One region of the Vibrio nigripulchritudo genome, then DNA from elsewhere that is predicted to be linked to it. Evidence: predicted binding sites of a transcription regulator. Region 1 holds the regulator's gene; each other region holds the start of a gene.
What was found. The regulator MetJ, encoded in region 1, represses methionine synthesis genes. The targets are predictions, from matches to a motif close to TTAGACNTNTANANGTCTAA.

Region 1 (2,272 bases):
GCACCATCGACGAGTTTGTCGATACGGTTGCCAACATTGCCGACACCTTCGGTGGCATTAACCTGGAAGACATCAAAGCCCCAGACTGTTTCGAGATTGAGCAACGCTTGATTGAGCGTTGTGACGTGCCTGTTTTCCACGATGACCAGCATGGTACGGCTATCGTTACTGCTGCTGGTATGCTGAACGCCATCGAACTACAAGGTAAAAAGCTGGAAGACGCCACTATCGTCTGTTTGGGCGCTGGTGCGGCAGCCGTTGCCTGCATGGAGCTTTTGATTAAATGTGGCGCGCAGCGTGAGAAAATCTACATGCTGGACCGCAAAGGGGTGATTCACACCCGTCGCGACGATTTGAACGAGTACAAGCAACTGTTTGCCAATAACACCGACAAACGCACGCTTGAGGATGTCATTGACGGTGCCGATTTGTTCCTGGGTGTGTCTGGCCCTGATTTACTGCCAGCAGAAGCGTTAAAGCTAATGGCAGACAAACCAGTAGTGTTTGCGTGTTCTAACCCTGATCCGGAAATCAAACCCGAGCTGGCGCACGAAGTTCGTGACGATTTGATCATGGGAACCGGTCGCAGTGATTACCCGAACCAGGTCAACAATGTTATTTGTTTCCCATTCATTTTCCGCGGTGCATTGGACGTTCGTGCCAGCGAGATTAATGATGAAATGAAACTGGCGGCGGTTGACGCGATTCGCCAACTGGCAAAAGAAGACGTGCCGGAAGAAGTGAAGAAAGCAGCGGGAGTAGAGAACCTGGAATTTGGCGCTGGCTATATTATTCCTAAACCTATGGATCCACGTTTGTTGCCTCGAGTGGCAAAAGCGGTTGCTCAGGCAGCGATTGATTCTGGGGTTGCGAGAATCGACATGCCTGAAAGCTATTTGGAATAAAAGCCAATTAGAATAAAAACTAGGTGGAATAAAAAACGACTTGGATAAATTGCCAAGTCGTGCGATTCAATAAAGAAGGGACAGCATTTGCTGTCCCTTCTTTTTATTCGTCATCGTAAGCTTCGAATTCGATGCCCATTGCCGTCATAATGGCTTTCGCTTCGGTTGGAATGTCATCCGGGCGATCCTTACGCAAGTCTTCGTCCGTTGGAAGAGGCTGACCTGTGTAGGCGTGAAGGAAGGCTTCACAAAGCAGTTCGCTATTAGTCGCGTGACGCAAATTGTTGATTTGGCGGCGGGTTCTCTCGTCAGTCAGTACTTTTAGTACTTTTAGCGGGATTGATACGGTAATTTTTTTGACTTGTTCGCTTTTTTTGCCATGTTCAGCATAGGGGCTGATGTACTCGCCATTCCAATCTGCCATTGCGCACCTTCAGTTATAATTTATCTAAAATGGATGACTAGTTCGCCCAGCAAGCTGTTTTCATGTGTTTTAGCGACTTAGCCTTTCATAAAGTGGGATTTTAGCGACTTTTACCGCCATAAGCAAAGACATATGGACGTCTAGAAGTGTTGACGTCCCAAAATGATGACGCTAAAGTGTTGCACATTAATCGTGACACTCTCAGTTAAAACACGTCACTTGCATGTTATCCAGCGTTTGTAATTGGTATAACAGATGCTCAAGTAAAACGCACCACTGGAAAGGAAGACCAACTATATGAGCCAACGAAAGCCAGCCACTATTGCCGTAAGAACTGGTATTGAAGCGGATACCCAGTATCACGCGGTTGTCCCACCGATTTATCTGTCGACAAACTATGGTTTTCCGTCTTTTGGTGAAGTACCAAAATACGATTACACCCGCTCCGGAAACCCAAACCGCGGGTTGCTGGAGCAAGCGCTTTCTGAACTCGAAGAAGGCGCAAATGCCATCATTACCAACACAGGTACGGCAGCAATTAATCTGTGGGTAACGGCATTTCTGGGTCCTGATGATCTTATCGTTGCGCCACACGACTGCTATGGCGGAACCCATCGCTTATTCAACACTCGCGCTTTGAAAGGAGATTTCAAAGTTGAGTTTGTCGATCAGTCAGACGATGAGGCGCTGGCAGCTGCAATCAGCAAGAAACCAAAACTGGTATTGCTGGAAACCCCTTCAAATCCATTGGTTCGCGTGGTGGATATTGAAAAAATATGCCAGCAAGCCAAAGCGGTTGGTGCACTTGTTGCGGTCGACAACACCTTTCTGACACCTGTGTACCAAAAGCCTTTAACGCTTGGTGCTGACTTTGTTATCCACTCGACCACCAAGTACATTAATGGTCATTCGGATGTGATTGGCGGTGTACTGATTTGCAAAG
Region 2 (2,272 bases), 1.1 Mb from region 1:
GGATGATGGCAACCATCAAGACCAGGAAAGGCACCGAGCGACCGATATTGACAATCGCACCCAGCACATTGTTCAGTGCCACGTTTTCAAGTAAGCCGCCTTTCTTAGTGGTGTGAAGAATCACGCCCAAAGGAATACCAACTGCAAAACCAACGATGCCAGCTACCGCAACCATGTAGACGGTTTCCCAAGTAGCACTCAGAAGAAGATCGCCGTTGAGGCTTAACCACTCCGTTACAGACTTAAAGGACATAACCAAGTACCTCAACTTTTACCTTGTGATCGCGGATGAATTGCAGGGAGGCTTTCTCGCCTTCTTCATCACCAAACAGCTCTGCCACCATCATTCCGAATTTCACGCCACCTGCGTAGTCCAGATCCGAGCTAAGAATGCTGACGTCAATGCCGTAGTTACGTGCAATTTGCGTCATCAGCGGAGCATCCACACTGGCACCAGTGAACTCTAGACGCACAAGCGGGTAACTGCCTTCTACACGGGTAGGGTGCAAACGTGCCTGATAGTCTTCAGGAATGGAAAGATCCAAAGTAGAGCGAATAAATTCGTGCGCCAGTTCCGTTTTCGGATGGGCAAAAATTTCACCAACCGTGCCTTTCTCAACCAGCTTGCCACCGCCAATGATGGCGACTTCATGACAGATGCTTTTCACTACATCCATTTCATGAGTAATAAGCAGCATTGTGATGTTCAGCTTGCGGTTAATTTCTTTAAGCAGTTCAAGAATCGACTGAGTGGTTGCTGGATCCAGTGCACTGGTTGCTTCGTCACACAACAATACTTTCGGATCGGACGCCAAGGCTCGGGCAATGGCGACACGTTGCTTCTGACCACCACTCAGGTTGGCTGGGTAGGTTTCTCGTTTTTCTGCCAAGCCTACCAGCGCAAGTAATTCCGTGACTTTTGATTCGATGTGAGCTTTGTCTGCACCAGCCAGTTCCAGAGGGAGTGCGACATTTTCGAACACTGTACGGGAAGATAGCAGGTTAAAGTGCTGAAAGATCATCCCGATGTTGCGGCGCGCTTTGCTGAGCTCTGACTTTGACAGCTTAGTCAAATCAACACCGTCAACAATGACCTCGCCAGAGGTAGGTGCTTCAAGCATATTAACGCAACGAATCAGTGTGCTTTTCCCTGCACCGGATGAGCCAATAACACCAAATATGGCGCCTTGGGGAACAGATAGGTTGATATCTATTAAAGCGTTGATTTCCTTATCGCCTTGATAGAAGACCTTATTTACTTGATTAATTTCAATCATCTAAACAACCGTGCAGAGCTCGCTCAGAATAAAGTGAGCTTACAGAATAATATTTTGAACTTTGTCTCAATTTTCAGTCGATGCTATGGCTTTATGATTTTTAAGTCAATAGATATTTTTACGTCTAGACGTCTAAAGATCTTTATGGATGGACTGTGATATTTGTTCAAAGCAAGGAAAAGTGTGCGCTGGCGGCAAATTGCACCGTTTATTCCTCTATTGAGTCTAAAAAGTAATTGAATAGTGCGAACAGGTATAAAGCATGTAATAATTTGCGCTTATTGAACTCGATAGCCAGTTATCTGTGCTCTCGGAAGGATTGTTGAGGAATCGATTTTGGCTAAACCTGCCGTATTTCTGGATCGCGATGGCGTGATAAACGTAGACCATGGGTACGTCCATGATGAACATGACTTCGAGTTTATTGATGGTGTCTTTGAAGCCACAAAAGCGTTAAAAGACATGGGGTATCTGCTGGTATTGGTGACCAATCAGTCCGGTATTGCCCGAGGCTTATTTACTGAAGATCGCTTCCTGTCGTTGACTCAGTGGATGGATTGGAACTTTGTTGATAACGGTGTCGAGTTCGATGGTTTCTACTACAGCCCTTATCACGAAGAACACGGTATCGGTAAGTACAAGAAAGACAGTGATTGCCGCAAACCCAAGCCGGGTATGCTTATTTCGGCCCGTGACTTTCTGAAAATCGACATGGAAAAATCGGTTATGGTGGGCGATAAAGCGGAAGATATGATGGCCGCGGAAGCCGCAGAAGTTGCAACCCGAATTCTGGTTCGGACCGGCAAACCCATCACGGAAAAAGGCGAAGCGTTGGCGACCACGGTGCTGGATAGCATTAAAGATGTCCCTGAATTTCTGAAAAGCCGTTAAGCCATGACATTAAAGTTCTGGAGCATTTCTCTTTTCGTATTACTGGTCGGGTGCAGCAATCAAGTTGCAACCCCCAATACTTATGTTTGCGGTGATCAGTTAGA
Region 3 (2,272 bases), 780 kb from region 1:
TCGCTTCGGAGAAATGAGAAAGGTCGTATGGCGTCTGCTGGTAAACACAGTAGTTTAGCCAGTTTGAAAACAACAAATGACCATGGCTACGCCAGCTAGCGTTTGGCTTATTATCTGGGTTGTTATTTGGGTAATAGTTCACTGGTATAGCGGGCTCCATTCCCTCACCAAGATCTCGAACGTATTCATTGTGAAGTGTGTGCGAGTCATATTCTGGATGACCCGTAACAAACACGTTTCGTTTGTCTTTTGTAGAAGCCAGATACACACCTGCTACATCCGACGTAGCAAGAATATCCAAATCCGTGTGCTCAGAGAGGTACTCAGGTGAAAAGTCTGCATAACGAGAATGAGGCGCAAGAAAAGTATCATCAAAGCCTCGAAGCACTGGATGATAAGGCTGAAGAATGTGGTGGTTATAAACCCCCGATAACTTCTCTTTTCTGGTGCGTTTAGGAAGATTATAAAGTAACTTCAGTCCTGCCTGAGCAGCCCAGCATACATAAAGCGTCGAAGTCACATGCTCCTTTGCCCAATTCATAATGGCTTGTAGGTGCTCCCAGTAAATTACATCTTCAAACTGCACTAAGCCAAGCGGTGCTCCCGTAATAATCAAGCCATCAAAGTTTCTTTTCTTCACCATTTCAAACTGACGGTAAAAGGTATCCAGATGTTCAGTCGGCGTATTTTTACTTGGACGGTTATCGATACGAAGTAGCTCAACATCAATCTGAAGCGGACTGTTTGAAAGTAAACGAAGAAACTGAGTCTCCGTCTCAATCTTTTTTGGCATTAAGTTAAGGATCAGTACCTTAAGAGGACGGATTTCCTGAGTCGTTGCTCGTGATTCTGGCATCACGAAAATATTCTCTTCCCTTAATGTATCCAATGCGGGCAATTGATCAGGAATCTTAATGGGCATCTTACTTTCTCCCTAAAGCGGCTAGACGTCTATATGTCCAGACTATAACAGACGATACCGCATGTCGAGCAGAAACTCATCGCTGAAATAAAAGGTAAGATGACTCTCTTTATCAAGCCGAATACCTAGCACAAACCTACGGTAAGACTGGCTTAGAAAGCGAAAAGTACGTCTTAGGAAAAAGATGCCAACCTCTATTCGTACATCCATTAGCTGATAAACACTAATTTCTACCGAGGCTTTGTAAAATAAGGGACAGGGAATCTAAGGACGTATGGCTTGATGAGGGTTCAAGTGGGATTCATTCGTCTATTGAGGGAATTAAATGGCAAATACGAAAAAGCCCTAGCATTACTGCTAGGGCTTCATCTGAATAAATGGCGGAGTGGACGGGACTCGAACCCGCGACCCCCGGCGTGACAGGCCGGTATTCTAACCAACTGAACTACCACTCCGCAGTGGAATACCTGCTTATCAGAAGCAGATGTTCAAATGTAAAGCCTGGCGATGTCCTACTCTCACATGGGGAAACCCCACACTACCATCGGCGCTATTGCGTTTCACTTCTGAGTTCGGCATGGAATCAGGTGGGTCCACAACGCTATGGTCGCCAAGCAAATTCTTTAATTCGGAAAGCTGCTATCTCTTAAATAAAGAGCAAGTTCTGGTTCTACACATTCAATGTTCTTATCTGAGTCCACTCAAAACCCCTTGGGTGTTGTATGGTTAAGCCTCACGGGCAATTAGTACAGGTTAGCTCAACGCCTCACAACGCTTACACACCCTGCCTATCAACGTTCTGGTCTCGAACAACCCTTTAGGATACTTAAAGTATCAGGGAAGACTCATCTCAGGGCTCGCTTCCCGCTTAGATGCTTTCAGCGGTTATCGATTCCGAACTTAGCTCCGGGCAATGCCATTGGCATGACAACCCGAACACCAGAGGTTCGTCCACTCCGGTCCTCTCGTACTAGGAGCAGCCCCCTTCAATCTTCCAACGCCCACGGCAGATAGGGACCGAACTGTCTCACGACGTTCTAAACCCAGCTCGCGTACCACTTTAAATGGCGAACAGCCATACCCTTGGGACCGACTTCAGCCCCAGGATGTGATGAGCCGACATCGAGGTGCCAAACACCGCCGTCGATATGAACTCTTGGGCGGTATCAGCCTGTTATCCCCGGAGTACCTTTTATCCGTTGAGCGATGGTACCTTCCATTCAGAACCACCGGATCACTATGACCTGCTTTCGCACCTGCTCGAATTGTCATTCTCGCAGTCAAGCGGGCTTATGCCATTGCACTAACCACACGATGTCCAACCGTGTTTAGCCCACCTTCGTGCTCCTC

Region 2: a site for MetJ is predicted at 1,394-1,413, ahead of metN (methionine ABC transporter ATP-binding protein MetN). Genes of this name have one in related genera too.
Region 3: a site for MetJ is predicted at 944-963, ahead of metA (homoserine O-acetyltransferase MetA). Genes of this name have one in related genera too.

What each region holds. Positions count from the first base shown of each region.
Region 1 covers NZ_AP027049.1:3,699,425-3,701,696, reverse strand. Annotated here, with positions in the region: gene QMG91_RS16945 (malic enzyme-like NAD(P)-binding protein) at 1-905, shown strand, start outside; gene metJ (met regulon transcriptional regulator MetJ) at 1,009-1,329, opposite strand; gene QMG91_RS16935 (O-succinylhomoserine (thiol)-lyase) at 1,627-2,272, shown strand, end outside.
Region 2 covers NZ_AP027049.1:782,730-785,001, forward strand. Annotated here, with positions in the region: gene QMG91_RS03765 (methionine ABC transporter permease) at 1-253, opposite strand, end outside; gene metN (methionine ABC transporter ATP-binding protein MetN) at 243-1,277, opposite strand; gene gmhB (D-glycero-beta-D-manno-heptose 1,7-bisphosphate 7-phosphatase) at 1,614-2,168, shown strand; gene QMG91_RS03780 (MliC family protein) at 2,172-2,272, shown strand, end outside.
Region 3 covers NZ_AP027049.1:462,238-464,509, reverse strand. Annotated here, with positions in the region: gene metA (homoserine O-acetyltransferase MetA) at 1-922, opposite strand, end outside; tRNA gene QMG91_RS02365 (tRNA-Asp) at 1,301-1,377, opposite strand; rRNA gene rrf (5S ribosomal RNA) at 1,422-1,537, opposite strand; rRNA gene QMG91_RS02355 (23S ribosomal RNA) at 1,645-2,272, opposite strand, start outside.